DNA from 2 places in the Streptomyces sp. NPDC088116 genome. Region 2 is predicted to be linked to the other one. Evidence: predicted binding sites of a transcription regulator. Region 2 holds the regulator's gene; the other holds the start of a gene.
The links. Region 2 encodes HspR, which represses chaperone genes until heat shock. Its sites were predicted from a motif close to TTGAGNNNNNNNNNCTCAA; they were not measured.

Region 1 (7,903 bases), on a different contig from region 2:
GGTGACGCCGGTGAAGTCGTCCATCGTCAGCTTGTTGTTGCGGGCGCGGCGGACGATGTCCTCGTACGCCTGCCAGAACTCGAAGAAGTTGAGCGTCTCGGCCTTCTTGATGCCCGCGACGACCAGCTGGCGGTCACCGTTGGGCTTCACCAGGTCGATGGCGAGGCCGAAGTTGATGTGCTCGGGCTTGACGAGCGTCGGCTTGCCGTCCTTCTCCGCGAAGGAGTAGTTCATCGACGGCATGGCCTTGATCGCCTGCACCATCGCGTACCCGATGAGGTGCGTGAAGGAGATCTTGCCGCCCCGCGCCCGCTTCAGGTGGTTGTTGATGACGATGCGGTTGTCGAAGAGCAGCTTCACCGGGACCGCGCGCACGGACGTGGCCGTGGGCAGCTCCAGCGAGGCGTGCATGTTCTTCGCGACGGCGGCGGACGGGCCGCGCAGCGTCACGTACTCCGGGCCCGCGGGGGCCTCGCCACCGTTCGCGGCGGGCTTGGCCTTGGCAGCGGCCGGGGCCGCGGCGGGCTTGGCCGGAGCCGCCGGCTGCGCGGGCGCCGGAGCGGCGGCCGCGGGCTTGACCGGTGCGGCCGGAGCCTGAGCCGCGGGCTTCGCCTGCGCGGCCGGGGCCGGTGCGGCGGGTGCGGCCGGGCTCGCGGGCACCGCAGCCCCCGCGGCTGCGGGTCCTGCGGGCTTGTCCGCCGTACCGGGCGTACCCGGCTTGTAGTCGGCGAAGAAGTCCCACCAGGCACGGTCGACCGAATTCGGATCCTGGAGGTACTGCTGGTAGATCTCGTCGACGAGCCATTCATTGGCACCGAAGGCAGCGGCAGGGTTCTTCCCCTGCCCGTCTTCGTCGGTCGAGATGCTCGCGTTACTGGGGGACTGAGACGACACGGCGTGAACCGCCCTCTTCCGCTTCACAAGGTGATGGACAGCGGGAATCAAGGCTACGCCTACGAGGCCGAGAGGTGCAGGCCGGGCATGCCATCGTCATGCACGTCACATCTGACGGCGGGTTTCAGCGTATGAAATGGCGGGAAATTAGCCGGGTTCCGCGGTGCCCGGCACCCACAAAGCGCCGGCAGCGCCCCGGTCCGCGGCTTGATGCCCGCCCTCCCCGACTCCGTACCCGGAGATCGTGCGCTTACGGTTCGAACTCTACGTCAACCGTGCGCGTACGGGATTCCCGGAAGGCTGACCCGGATCAGGCAACCGTGTGTTGATTCGGCCACGCCGATCCGCCCGCCGTGCAGGTCGACCGCCCAGCGCGCGATCGCCAGGCCCAGTCCCGTACCGCCGTCGCTGCCGGGGCCGTGCGGGGAGGGCGCCGTACCCCGGTTGAACCGCTCGAAGACGCGGTGCCGCTCCTGCTCGGGGATCCCGGGGCCCTCGTCCTGGATCTCCAGCAGCAGCGACTCGGGATGGCTGCCGCACCGCGCGCGGACGGTGACCCGGCCGTGCGGCGGGCTGTGCTTGACCGCGTTGTCGATGAGATTCGCCACCACCTGGTGCAGCCGCTCCGCGTCCGCGTGCGCGGTCAGCTCGGGCGGTGAGACATCCAGGTGCAGATGGACATCCGTACGGGTGTGATTGCCGGAGCCGGAGACCGCGCCTCGCTGCGAGGACGCCAGATTGGCCTCCTTGAGCACACCCGACAGATACGGCCACACCTCGAAGCGCCGCGCCTTGAGCGGTACGACGCCGTTGTCGAGCCGGGACAGGTCGAGCAGCGTCTCGGTGAGCCGGCCGAGCCGCTCCGTCTGTCTCAGGGCCGTCAGCATCATCTCGGGGTCGGCCGCGGACACCCCGTCCACGACGTTCTCCAGGACGGCGCGCAGCGCCGCGATGGGCGTCCGCAGTTCGTGCGAGACATTGGCCACCAGCTCCTTGCGGTGCCGGTCCACGGCCTCCAGATCGTCGGCCATGCGATTGATCGTGGAGGCCAGGTCGCCCAGCTCGTCCCTGCGGTCCGCCCCGCTCACCCGGCGGGTGTAGTCGCCGTGCGAGATGCCCTTGGCGACGGTGTTCATCTCGTCGAGCGGGGCGGTCAGGCCGTGGGCGACGAACTGGGTGATCAGCAGGGTGGCGATCACCGAGAAGACCGTGATGAAGCGCAGCTCCGTCTCCGTGCGCACGGCCACCATCAGCAGGCCGGTGGTGATGAAGACGGAGACGACGACCAGGGTCCCGAGCTTGGCCTTGATGGAGAAGGGCCGGATCCCGGTCCCGTCCGAGCCACCGGTCCCGAAGAACCAGGGCTCCCTGTCGTCCTCGTATCCGCGGTGGTCGCCCTCGTACCCGCGGTGTCCTTCTTCCTGGCTGTCGCCGCCCCCCGGCCGGGTCATGGAGCGGGGGTCTCCAGCGCGTAGCCGACGCCATGGACCGTACGGATCCGCTCGGCGCCGATCTTCCGGCGCAGCGCCTTGATGTGGCTGTCGACCGTACGGGTGCCCGAGGCGTCCGCCCAGTCCCACACCTCGGCGAGCAGCTGCTCCCGGGAGAGCACCGCGCGCGGGGTGTTCGCCAGGCAGACCAGCAGGTCGAACTCGGTGGGCGTCAGATGGACGTCGTCGCCGCGCACCCGCACCCGGCGCTGCGCGTGGTCGACCTCCAGCTCGCCCAGCCGCAGGATGCCGCTGCGCGGCGTCACCGCGGCGAGCGCCGCGCGCTCCACTCGGCGCAGCAGCACGTGCACGCGGGCCGTCAGCTCCCGCATGGAGAACGGCTTGGTCATGTAGTCGTCGGCGCCGACCCCGAGCCCGACCAGCATGTCCGTCTCGTCGTCCCGGGCCGTCAGCATCAGCACCGGCACCGGACGTGCCGCCTGCACACGGCGGCACACCTCCAGTCCGTCGAAGCCGGGCAGCATGATGTCGAGGACCATCAGGTCCGGTTGCCACGCCTCGGCGGCGTCGACGGCCGCCGGGCCGTCCACCGCCGTCTGTACGAGAAAGCCCTCGGCCCGCAGCCGTGCGGCGATGGCGTCGACGATCGTCGCATCGTCCTCGACGACCAGTACCCGGCGCTGGGCGCCGGGTGTGGCCGCGACGCCGTTGTGGCTGGTATGTGTCTGCTCCATAGCCCCGCCCCTGGTACGCGTTCCGCGATCCTTGTTCCGCGATCTGCATGAAGTTTGCAGATCTGTGTGTCGGGAGCAGCGTAGAGGCAGCGAGAGGCTCCCGGCTACGCAGTGCGAACGGCGAGATGGACCACGTCGGGTACGCCCCGGGCAACCCGGATCTCTTCCGTCCTTACTCCGGTGAATCCGGCATGCCGCAATGCGTCACCAAATGCGGTGGATGGCCGGGCCGACCAAACGGCCAGGACACCGCCTGGTTTCAGTCGCTCTCGGCACGCGGCGAGACCCTCCGGCGCGTACAGATTTCCGTTGCCTTCGGTGACCGTCCAGCCGGGTCCGTTGTCGATGTCGAGGCAGAGCGCGTCGTAACTGTCCGTGGCCGTTCGTACATACGTCACGAGGTCGGCGTGGACGATCTCGGTGCGCGGATCGGCGAGCGCGTCGCCCGAGATCCGGGCGAGCGGCCCGTCGTGATGCCAGTCGATGACGGCCTGTTCCCGCTCTATGACAACGATCCGGCCCCAGCGCGGATCGGCGGCGGCATGCGCGAGCGAGAAGCCCACGCCCAGGCCGCCGACGAGGACGGACGGGCGCTGTCCGGGGTGCCCGGTGGTGCGCTCCGGGGGGAGCGCGGCCAGTGCCGCGTCGATGAGCAGACGCTCCGAGCGGCCGTCGGACGTGTCCATCAGGAAGCAACCGTTGGCGATGATTTCCAGCCGTTCGCCGTGCTGCCGCAGGACGATTTCGCCGTACGGTCCGTTACGACGGTCCAGTGTGACGGGCCCCCTGTCCGCGTCGGGGCCGGGCGCGGGTGTGGGTGCGGGTGCGTGCACGGGTGGGACCTCCTCGGTCGGCGGCTGCTGTCGCGGACATCCTGTCGGGGCGGGGCGGATGGGGACAATTCGTTTCGGCCGTGACGGTGGAGGGCCGGACGCCTTCGAGGTCGTCATGGTTGAGCGATGTGTCGGACTTCACATGCTCGGTGATGCTCGCCGGTGACCCTGTGCCGGTAGGGCGGTGGACCGTGCCGCTGTCCGGTCCTCCTGAGGTGATCGCCGTCGCCCGCCGAGGGCCCCCGCGCGCGAGGCGGAGGGGCGCGGGACCTCCCCGGATGTGATCGCTCAGAGCGAACGCGACCGGGGGAACATCTTCGGACTCACAAGCATTGAGTCGGTATAGCTCAACTTGACTGCCGAAGGGGAGATCATGGCTGCCACTTCCACACCGCTCACGCTTCCCGTGCTGCCGCTCGACGACGAGGTCGTCCTGCCCGGCATGGTGGTGCCGCTGGACCTGTCCGACAGCGAGGTCCGCGCCGCCGTGGAGGCCGCGCAGGCGGCTGCCCGCGTCGGCGACGGCGGCACTGGCAAGGGAGCGGGCAAGCCGCAGGTGCTGCTGGTGCCGCGTATCGACGGAACCTATGCGGGCACCGGCGTGCTGGGCACCGTCGAGCAGGTCGGCCGGCTCTCCGACGGCGACCCCGGCGCGCTCATCCGCGGCCGGGGCCGGGTGCGGGTCGGCGCCGGTACGAGCGGGCCCGGCGCGGCTCTCTGGATCGAGGGCCTCGCCATCGAGGAGATCACTCCCGATCCGCTGCCCGGCTCGGTGACCGAGCTGGTCAAGGAGTACAAGGCGCTCGCCACCGACTGGCTCAAGAAGCGCGGCGCCTGGCAGGTGGTCGACCGGGTGCAGCAGATCGACGACGTGTCCGCGCTCGCCGACAATTCCGGCTACTCACCGTTCCTCTCCCTCCCTCAGAAGGTGGAGCTGCTGGAGACCGCCGACCCGGTGGCCCGGCTGAAGCTCGCCACCGACCAGCTGCGCGAACACCTCGCCGAGCAGGATGTCGCCGAGTCCATCGCCAAGGACGTCCAGGAGGGCGTCGACAAGCAGCAGCGCGAATTCCTGCTCCGGCGCCAGCTCGACGCCGTACGCAAGGAGCTGCGCGAGATCAACGGCGAGGACGGCGAGGACGAGTCCGACGACTACCGGACGCGCGTCGAGGCCGCCGACCTCCCCGGGAAGGTGCGGGAAGCCGCGCTCAAGGAGGTCGACAAGCTGGAGCGCTCGTCCGACCAGAGCCCGGAGGGCTCCTGGATCCGCACCTGGCTGGACACCGTCCTCGAACTGCCGTGGAACGAGCGGACCGAGGACGAGTACGACATCCGGGGCGCCCGGTCCGTCCTCGACGCCGAGCACGCCGGACTGGAGGACGTGAAGGAGCGCATCACCGAGTACCTGGCCGTGCGCAAGCGCCGCGCGGACCGCGGCCTGGGCGTCGTCGGCGGCCGTCGCGGCGGCGCCGTGCTGGCCCTGGTCGGCCCGCCCGGCGTCGGCAAGACCTCGCTCGGCGAGTCCGTCGCGCACTCCATGGGACGGAAGTTCGTCCGCGTCGCGCTCGGTGGCGTACGGGACGAGGCGGAGATCCGCGGCCACCGGCGTACGTACGTCGGCGCCCTGCCGGGCCGTATCGTCCGGGCGATCAAGGAGGCCGGTTCGATGAACCCGGTCGTCCTGCTGGACGAGATAGACAAGGTCGGCTCCGACTTCCGCGGCGACCCGGCCGCGGCGCTGCTCGAAGTCCTCGACCCGGCGCAGAACCACACCTTCCGCGACCACTACCTGGAAGTCGAACTGGACCTCTCCGACGTGGTGTTCCTCGCCACGGCGAACGTCCTGGAGGCCATCCCGGAGGCGCTGCTCGACCGTATGGAGCTGGTCACGCTCGACGGTTACACGGAGGACGAGAAGGTCGTCATCGCCAGGGACCACCTGCTGCCCAGGCAGCTGGAGCGCGCGGGCCTGGAGTCCGGCGAGGTCACCCTGGAGGACGACGCGCTGCGCAGGCTGGCCGGCGAATACACCCGCGAGGCGGGCGTACGGAACCTGGAACGGTCCATCGCCCGGCTGCTCCGCAAGGTCGCGGCCGAGCACGAACTGGGCGAGCGGGAGCTGCCGTTCACGCTCGGCGCCGAGCACCTGCGAGGGCTGATCGGCCGTCCGCACCACGTGCCCGAGTCCGCCCAGGACCCGTCCGAGCGCCGCACGGCGGTCCCGGGCGTGGCCACGGGCCTCGCGGTCACGGGCGCGGGCGGAGACGTCCTCTTCGTCGAGGCGTCGCTGGCCGACCCGGAGACGGGCGGCTCCGGCCTGACCCTGACCGGTCAACTCGGCGACGTGATGAAGGAGTCGGCGCAGATCGCGCTCTCCTTCCTCCGCTCGCGGGGCGCCGAGGCGGAGCTGCCGGTGGCCGACCTGAAGGACCGGGGCGTGCACATCCACTTCCCGGCGGGCGCGGTGCCGAAGGACGGCCCGAGCGCGGGCATCACGATGACGACGGCACTGGCGTCGCTGCTGAGCGGCCGCCTGGTCCGGACGGACGTCGCCATGACCGGCGAGGTCTCCCTGACCGGCCGCGTCCTGCCCATCGGCGGCCTCAAGCAGAAGCTCCTGGCCGCCCACCGCGCGGGCATCACGACGGTCGTGATCCCGAAGCGGAACGAGGCCGACCTGGACGACGTCCCGGCCGAGATCCTGGAGAAGCTGGAGGTCCACCCGGTGACGGACGTCCGCCAGGTCCTGGAGATCGCCCTGTCCCCGGCGGAGGTGAGGATGTCGGCGGCGGCGTGAGCCGGTACGGACAGGCGGCGACTCGGGTCCATACGCTCAGGCGGTGGGCCCGAGTCCGTGTGTCCGGGCGGCGTCCCGGTTCGACGATCGGCGCCACGCAATGTATTGACTCGCGTACTCTGTGTGGCCAACTGCTGTGTGTGGCAGGTGGCTTGACGCTCGGAGTCGGGCCGCAAGGCCCTGCTTGGCGCTCCGCCTGATGGGGCCGCACATTTCCATGATCGGAGGGCCTGACGATGGTTGGACCGATGTGCCGGAACGGGGGTGACGGGGACGGCGGGGACGGTCACCCCGGCCAGCCCTGGACGCCGCCCCCGCCGCCGCCCCCGGACGGTGAGATGCCGCCCGGCGACGGAAGCCACCGCAAGTGACGCTCAGCTCTGAGCGGGACGGCCGCGCCGGCGACGAGCCGGCGCGGTCCCTCCTCGAAGCCGGAGCCCTGACGCCCGCATGGGCGGATGTGTTCAGGGCCGTGCCGCGATCGCTGTTCCTGCCGGATCTTCTCTGGTCGCACGACATGGCCACCGGCCGCAGCGTGCCCGTCTCGCGAAACGGCGACCCCGAGGGGTGGGAACGCGCCGCGTACGCGAACGTCCCGCTCGTCACGCAGTGGGACGACGGAGCGCACACCGGCACCAACCCGGGGAACGTGCCGACCAGTTCGGCGAGCATGCCGTCGGTCGTGGCCGCCATGCTGCGCGACCTGGAGGTGAGCGACGGCACGCGGGTGCTCGAAATCGGCACCGGTACCGGTTGGAACGCCGGACTGATCGCCCGCCGCCTGGGCGGCTCCAACGTGGTCAGCGTCGAGATCGACCCGGCGGTGGTCGAGCAGGCCCGGGGCGCGCTGAAGCGCGCCGGACTCAGCCCCGAGGTGGTCCACGGGGACGGCCGGGACGGCTGGCCGGACGGGGCGCCGTACGACCGCGTGATCGTCACGGCGGGAGTGCGAGCCGTCCCCAAGCGCTGGCTGGAGCAGACACGGCCGGGCGGGATCATCCTCGCCCCGTGGGGCACCCACTACAGCGACCAGGACGCGCTCGTCCGGCTGACCGTGGGGGACGACGGCCATGCGACCGGGCCGTTCCTCCGGATGGTCGAGTTCATGAAGCTACGGGACCAGCGCCTCGACTGGAACCGCTTCCGTGCGCACGTCCCGGAGTTCCCCGGCGATGCCGACGAGTCCAGCACGCA
Region 2 (7,903 bases):
CCTTCCCCAAGGGCTGACACTCCCCAGATCCGGCGGGGTGCCGCGCAGGGGACGGCACCCCGCCTCTTTCTTCCGTACGAAAAGCCCGGCCAGGGGCCGCGATCATGATCGATCGCGGCGCCGGCCGGGCTCTCACGCCGTTACGAGACGCGGGCGCGCACCGGAGGAACGGCTCAGGCCTCCTCGGGCTTCTCGTCCCCCGGCTCCAGTTCGAGCTGCTCCACGAGCCACTTGTCGAACTCGATCGACGCCCGCACCCAGCTGACCGTCGACGACACGAAGTGCTCCAGGCTGACACCCATGCCGATCAGCATCTGGGCCTCGCCGATGAGCCGGACGGTGGGAGGACCATCGCCCTCCTCGTGGATGTGGCTGTAGACCTTGGGCCAGAGCGTGCGGCGGTTCCAGTCGTCGATCGCGTCCAGGATCTTGGACTTGTCGGTGACAGGGTGCGGCCGGTCGTAGAAGGTCCGTACCGAGAAGACCTGCTGGTCCTCCTCCCCACGGAACATGAAGTACGTACGGAATTCCTCCCACGGCGCCGCGAGGTCACCCTCGTCGTCGACGACGTACTTCAGCTCCATCTGTTCGAGGAGCTGCTTCACCAGATCCTGGTCAGGGACGACGGGGCCCGCCGGTTCTGCACCCTGCGGTTGGGGCTGGCCCCCGAAATTCGGAATCGAGGACGGGTCGATGCTCACCGTGTATTTCCCTTCGTACGGTTCCTGCCATCCTCTCCCATAGCAGGAGGGCCCTGGCAAGCCCGGCCCGCCCCGATCCGCCACGAGCTGACACGATCAGGCCCGCCACCCGGGCGGGTGACGGGCCTGTCGTCGATCCGGAGACTTCCGGAGACTTCCGGAGACTTCCGGAGACTTCCAGAGAGATCCGGAGACTTCTTACAGCGTCTTGTCCAGCGAAGGCGCCGCCCCCGCCGCGCCCACGATGAGCCCGTCCCCGACCCGGTCCACCCGGACCGTGTCGCCGTCCGTGACCTCGCCCGCGAGGATCTCCTTCGCCAGCTGGTCGCCGATCGCGGTCTGTACCAGGCGGCGCAGCGGCCGGGCGCCGTAGGCCGGGTCGTTGCCCTCGTCGGCCAGCCATTCCAGGGCCGCCGGGGTGACCTCCAGGGTCAGCCGGCGTTCGGCGAGGCGGGTGGCCAGGCGGGCGATCTGGAGTTCCGCGATGTGGGCCAGTTCGTCCCTGGTCAGGGCGGTGAAGACCACCAGGTCGTCCAGGCGGTTGAGGAACTCCGGCTTGAAGGACGCCCGTACGACCTCCAGGACCTGCTGCTTCTTCTGTTCGTCGCTGGTCAGCGGCTCGGCCAGGTACTGGCTGCCCAGGTTGGACGTCAGGACCAGGATGGTGTTGCGGAAGTCCACCGTCCGCCCCTGGCCGTCGGTGAGCCGGCCGTCGTCCAGGACCTGGAGCAGGATGTCGAAGACCTCGGGGTGGGCCTTCTCGACCTCGTCCAGGAGGACGACGGAGTACGGCCGCCTGCGGACCGCCTCGGTGAGCTGGCCGCCCTCCTCGTAGCCGACATAGCCGGGCGGGGCGCCGACGAGCCTCGCGACCGAGTGCTTCTCGCCGTACTCGCTCATGTCGATGCGGATCATGGCCCGCTCGTCGTCGAACAGGAAGTCCGCGAGGGCCTTGGCCAGTTCCGTCTTGCCGACGCCCGTCGGGCCGAGGAAGAGGAAGGAGCCGGTGGGGCGGTCGGGGTCGGCGATGCCCGCGCGGCTGCGGCGTACCGCGTCGGACACGGCCCGTACCGCCTCGCCCTGGCCGATCAGCCGCTTGCCCAGCTCCTGCTCCATCCGCAGCAGCTTCTGGGTCTCGCCCTCCAGCAGCCGCCCGGCCGGGATGCCGGTCCAGGAGCCGACCACGTCGGCGATGTCGTCCGGGCCGACCTCCTCCTTGACCATCGTGTCCTTGGCGGCCTCCTCCTCGGCCGCCGCGGCCTCCTCCAGCTCCCGCTCCAGGCCGGGGATCTCCCCGTACAGCAGCTTGGAGGCGGTGTCGAAGTCGCCGTCGCGCTGGGCACGCTCGGCCTGGCCGCGCAGGTTGTCCAGGCGTTCCTTCAGCTCACCGACGCGGTTGAGGCCCTGCTTCTCCTTCTCCCAGCGGGCGTTGAGCCCGCGCAGCTCCTCCTCGCGGTCGGCGAGGTCGCGGCGCAGTTTCTCCAGCCGCTGCTTGGAGGCGGGGTCGGACTCGTTCTTCAGCGCGAGTTCCTCCATACGGAGGCGGTCGACCGAGCGCTGGAGTTCGTCGATCTCGACCGGCGAGGAGTCGATCTCCATACGGAGGCGGGACGCGGCCTCGTCGACCAGGTCGATGGCCTTGTCGGGGAGGAAGCGTGAGGTGATGTAGCGGTCGGAGAGCGCGGCGGCGGCGACCAGGGCCGCGTCCGCGATCTGCACCTTGTGGTGGGCCTCGTAGCGGCCCTTGAGCCCGCGCAGGATCGCGATCGTGTCCTCGACGGTCGGCTCGGCGACCAGCACCTGCTGGAAACGCCGCTCCAGCGCCGCGTCCTTCTCGATCCGCTCGCGGTACTCGTCCAGCGTGGTCGCGCCGACCATCCGCAGCTCGCCGCGGGCCAGCATCGGCTTGAGCATGTTGCCGGCGTCCATGGCGGAGTCGCCGCCGGCGCCCGCGCCCACGACGGTGTGCAGCTCGTCGATGAAGGTGATGATCTGTCCGTCGCTCTCCTTGATCTCGGAGAGGACGGTCTTGAGGCGTTCCTCGAACTCGCCACGGTACTTGGCGCCCGCGACCATCGCGCCCAGGTCCAGCGAAACCAGCCGCTTGTTCTTGAGCGACTCCGGCACGTCGCCCTTGACGATGCGCTGCGCGAGGCCCTCGACCACGGCGGTCTTGCCGACACCGGGCTCGCCGATCAGCACCGGGTTGTTCTTCGTACGGCGCGACAGCACCTGCACCACGCGCCGGATCTCCTGGTCCCGGCCGATGACCGGGTCGAGCTTGCCCTCACGGGCCGCGGCGGTGAAATCGGTGCCGAACTTCTCCAGGGCCTTGTACTGGCCCTCCGGGTCGGGTGTGGTCACCCGGCGCCCTCCCCTTGACTTCTCGAACGCGTCCAGCAGCCTCTTGGCGCCGGCCCCCCGCTGATCCAGCACCTCGCCCGCCTGGCCGCCCTCGGCCGCGATGCCGATGAGCAGATGCTCGGTGGAGAGGTAGTCGTCCCCCAGCTCCTTGGCCCGCCGGGCCGCGTCGGCGATGACGGCGAGCAGCTCACGGTCGGCCTGCGGGGGCGCGACGGTGGACCCGGTCACGCTGGGCTCGGCGGCCAGCAGCCGCTCCGCGCCCGACCGTACCGCGGCCTGGTCCGCCTCGACGGCCGCCAGCAGGTCGGTGACGTTCTCGTTGTCCTGGCCTTCGAGCAACGCGAGCAGCAGGTGCGCGGGGGTCAGATCGGGATGTCCGGCCGCCACCGCCCTGCTGGTGGCGGCGTTGATCGCGTCCCGGCTCTTGTTGGTCAGCTCTGCGTCCACGTGCCCTCTCCTCCTCGTACCACGCCTCGTACCGTGCGCGCACACGCCCGCGCCCGTCCCACATCTGCCACATACAACATACGTAAAGTTGAGCCTATTCCACTCAACCTGAAAGCGGGAGTCCGGGGTCCGCGGATCCGGCGCGTTCTACGCTTTCGGCATGACCCATGGAGTACGTAGCCCCAGCCCCGATTTTCTCGCGTTCTGGCGCGAAAGGCATGTGTGCACGCTGACCACCACACGCCCGGACGGCAGCCCGCACGTGACCCCGGTGGGCGTGACGTACGACCCGGTGGCCGGGGTGGCGCGCGTCATCGCCAACAAGAACAGCCGGAAGGTGGCCAACATCCTGGCGGCGAGCGCGGGGACCGGCGCGGAGGAGGGCGCGCGGGCGGGCGGAGGCGGCGGCGCGCGTGTCGCGGTGTGCCAGGTCCAGGGCCGCCGCTGGTCGACGCTGGAGGGACGCGCCACGGTCCGTACGGAGCCGGAGGCGGTGGCGGACGCGGAGAGCCGTTACGCGGAGAGGTACGAGCGCACTCCCACGCCCAACCCGGACCGCGTCGTCATCGAGATCGAGGTGAACCGGACGCTGGGCCGCGGCTGACGGCCCACGGACGCGACGGGCTCACGGACCCGCGCACGCGAACCGTACGCGGACAGCACAACGGCGCCATCGTGTTTCAGGTCCACGATGGCGCCGTTGTGTGGGGGAAGTGCCCGAGCGATTTACAACGACGGGGGAATCGCTCAGGCACTGCGGGGGGTGGCGATGGTGGTATTCGAGCCGACCAGCTGGTGGTCGCGCTGGTCGAGGTTGACGAAGATCATGTCGTATCGGATCGTGCACCGTACCGGCTGCGGGGCCCCCCGCGGCCTGCGGAGGCAGCGGTAGGCGCGGACGTCGTCGTCCTCCTCGCGCACAACGACGACGGGCTCTCCGAACAGAGTGACCATCAACGAATCACCACGGTGAGGAATAGCCGTGACGATGTCGATGAAATGCCACCCGGACCGGTAGGCCGTGGCCATCTCGCGCCGGAAGACCCGATCGTCCGGCGGCACGGTCATGCGCCGGCGCCGGCCGGCGAGGTGTGCCAGCCGATGTCCTTTGGGGCGTTCTTCGGGGACACGATCCAGCCAATGTCACCCGGCGTCCCACCCTGAGCAGCGGATCCACGGGCCGAATCGCTCCAGCCGATGTCACCGCCCGTACCCTCAGCGGCAGATGCGACAGGCTTGGTGCTCCAGCCGATGTCCCCCCCGACAACCAGCGCACCATAGGCCAGAGCCGCAGAGAAAGCAGTGGCAACCACCGCGCGAAGCATTCTCTTGTACATAGTCGGCTTCGTCCTCACTTGATGGATTCCTCTCCCCCGCCATCTAGACGATGTCTCACCCGGACACGTCAACACCACCGGGACGAGGCATCATGTTCCTGCATGTTCAGGACCCTGGGGGGTGGAGCTTTGCCCGCAAACAACTCAAAACCGACACATCCCCATGCCGTCACTGATCTGTGTGATGACGGCAGACGGCTTTACGCCAGCGCGTTGCGCTCCGGACGCCTCGCCCGAAGCGAAGCCGCGGCGGCACCGTGCCTGATGGAATTCCCCCTCCTGCACCCCGATCCCGACGATCCGGACTGGCTTCGCCCTGTTCCACCCTCCGCGGCCCTCGCCCAGCGGCTCCACCCCATCGAACGCGAGATCCAGCAGCGGCGGCACTTCGCCGTCGAACTGACCGACTCTTTCGAGCCGTTCATGACCATCAGCGCTCAGGACCCGCCCACCACCCACGCCATCACCGTGCTGGAGGGCGTCAGCCGGATCAACGCGGCGCTCGACCTCTCCACCGCCGAGTGCCGCACCGAAGTGCTCACCGTGCAGCCGGGCGGCGGTCGCAGCGCGCATGTGCTCGCCCAGGCGCTGGAGCGCGGCCGGTCCGTGGTGGACCGCGGTGTCAGCCTCCGCACGCTGTATCAGCACACCGTCCGGCACAGCCAGGGCACACTCGCCTACGCGGAACGGCTCGCCGAGGGCAAGGTCGAGATCCGGACGTTGGAAGAACTCATCGAGCGGCTGATCATCTTCGACCGCACCGTCGCGTACATACCCGCCCGTTCCGACCGCCAGGTCGCCCTGGAACTGCGCCACCCGGGTCTGGTCGACTACCTGGCCCAGGTCTTCGAGCAGCTCTGGCGCCGCGCCACCCCCCTCACCCAGCAGGTCCGGTACGCGCCCACCCCCGACGGCATCACGGGCGTCCAGCGCTCCATCGCGCGGCTTCTCGTCGAGGGGTACGTGGACGAGGCCATCGCCCGGCGCCTGGGGATGAACGTACGGACCTGCCGCGCGCACATCGCCAAACTGGCCGCCACCCTCGGCAGCGGCAGCCGCGCCCAGCTCGGCTATCTCATCGCCCGGTCGGGAGTCCTGGAACAGGGCCAGGGCGGCACCGAAGGGACCATGACCATGGGGACGGCGGGGGCGGCGGGAACAGTGGGGGCGGCGGGGGAGTACGAAAAGGACCCCCACCCGGCGGGTCCGCCGGGTGGGGGTCCTTCACAGACGGTGCCGGGCCGCTGAACACACTCCCCGGCGACGCCCGGACCTCATCAGGCCCTCGCCAGGTCCTGGGCACACTTCACGGCGCCGGTCAGTCCGCCGGCCGCTTCGGCCGCCACACCACCAACGCGCTCGTCTGCTGCACATCCTGATACGGCACCAGGTCCCGGCGGTACGAGGCATGCACCTGCGCCTCGCGCTGCCGCATCGCCGCCGCCGCGCCGTCGACCGCCGACGACAGCTCGGCGATCCGGGACTGGAGCGCCGCGACCTGGTTCTCCAGCTCGATGATGCGCTTGATGCCGGCCAGGTTGATGCCCTCGTCCTGCGACAACTGCTGTACCTGACGGAGCAGTTCGATGTCACGGGCCGAGTAGCGGCGGCCCCGGCCCGCCGTACGGTCCGGGGAGACCAGGCCGAGACGGTCGTACTGCCTGAGGGTCTGCGGGTGCAGCCCGGAGAGCTGGGCCGCCACCGAGATGACGTACACCGGCGTTTCCTCGGTCAGCTGATACGCCCTGCTGAACGATGCGGACTGCCGACGACGCCCGTCCCTGTCCATCGCGTCATGCTCCCTTCGCCGCCTGGAACAGCTCTGCCCGCGGGTCCTGGTCCGCGGTCGCCTTCCGGTAGGCCTCCAGCGCGTCACGTGCCTCCGCGCCGAGGTCCTTGGGAACGACGACCTCGACGGTGACCAGCAGGTCGCCGCGAGTGCCGTCCTTACGCACGGCGCCCTTGCCCCGGGCGCGCATCGTACGGCCGTTGGGAGTCCCCGGGGGCAGTTTCAGCGTGACCGGCGGTCCGCCGAGGGTCGGCACCTTCACCTCGCCGCCGAGCGCCGCCTCCGAGAAGGTGACGGGCACGGTGACCGTGAGGTTGTCGTCCCTGCGGCCGAAGACCGGATGGGCGTCGACGTGGACGACCACGTACAGGTCCCCGCCGGGGCCGCCTCGCTCGCCCGGAGCGCCCTTGCCGCGCAGCCGGATCCGCTGGCCGTCGCTGACGCCCGCCGGGATACGGACCTGCATGGTCCGTGAGGACCTGGCACGCCCGCTGCCCTTGCACACCTCGCAGGGGTCCTGGGCGATCAGCCCACGCCCCTTGCAGTCGACACACGGGTCGGTGAGCGAGAAGCCACCGCCGGTGCCGCGCGACACCTGACCGGTGCCCACGCAGGTCGGGCAGACCCGCGGGGTGCCGTTCTTGTCGCCCGTACCGGAACAGGCCTTGCAGGGCGCCTGGCTGGACATCCGCAGCGGGACCGTGGCCCCGTCGACGGCCTCGGTGAAGCTGAGCGTCACCTCGGACTCGATGTCCTGACCACGGCGCGGCTGTGTGCGGGTCCCCGGGCCACCCCGGTTGAACAGCCCGCCGAAGACGTCCCCGAGTCCGCCACCGAAGCCACCGGCGCCCGCGGGGCCCGTCTGCGGACCGCCCTGGCCGCCGCCGAAGAGGTCGCCCAGGTCGAAGTTGAACGAGCCGTTGCCGCCGCCGGCGCCGGGTCCCGGACGGAACCCGCCGTTGCCGAAGAGCGCGCGGGCGTCGTCGTACTCCTTGCGCCGCTTGGGGTCACCGAGGATGTCATTCGCCTCGGAGACCTCCTTGAAGCGCTCCTCGGCCTTGGCGTCACCCGTGTTGGCGTCCGGGTGGAACTCGCGGGCGAGCTTGCGGTACGCCTTCTTGATCTCGGCCTCGGTGGCGTCCTTGGGGACGCCGAGAACCTTGTAGTAGTCCTTCTCCACGAAGTCCTTGGTGCTCATTCCCGACGTCCCTCCTCTCCGCCTTCATTGCCTGGCACCGCGTCAGCCCCCGTCCGGGCCACCGCTC

Region 1: lon (endopeptidase La) is a predicted target of HspR. The motif match lies at 4,245-4,263, and genes of this name have one in related genera.

Annotation. Positions count from the first base shown of each region.
Region 1 is NZ_JBIUTF010000001.1:528,297-536,199, reverse strand. It holds gene ACIOJD_RS02330 (multifunctional oxoglutarate decarboxylase/oxoglutarate dehydrogenase thiamine pyrophosphate-binding subunit/dihydrolipoyllysine-residue succinyltransferase subunit) at 1-894, opposite strand, end outside; gene ACIOJD_RS02325 (ATP-binding protein) at 1,164-2,219, opposite strand; gene ACIOJD_RS02320 (response regulator transcription factor) at 2,342-3,079, opposite strand; gene ACIOJD_RS02315 (spermidine synthase) at 3,184-3,912, opposite strand; gene lon (endopeptidase La) at 4,286-6,709, shown strand; gene ACIOJD_RS02305 (methyltransferase domain-containing protein) at 7,077-7,903, shown strand, end outside.
Region 2 is NZ_JBIUTF010000005.1:622,472-630,374, reverse strand. It holds gene ACIOJD_RS23335 (hypothetical protein) at 1-17, shown strand, start outside; gene ACIOJD_RS23330 (YbjN domain-containing protein) at 174-701, opposite strand; gene clpB (ATP-dependent chaperone ClpB) at 900-3,512, opposite strand; gene ACIOJD_RS23320 (pyridoxamine 5'-phosphate oxidase family protein) at 3,673-4,116, shown strand; gene ACIOJD_RS23315 ((2Fe-2S)-binding protein) at 4,260-4,580, opposite strand; gene ACIOJD_RS23310 (helix-turn-helix transcriptional regulator) at 5,114-6,097, shown strand; gene ACIOJD_RS23305 (heat shock protein transcriptional repressor HspR) at 6,168-6,638, opposite strand; gene dnaJ (molecular chaperone DnaJ) at 6,643-7,836, opposite strand; gene grpE (nucleotide exchange factor GrpE) at 7,879-7,903, opposite strand, start outside.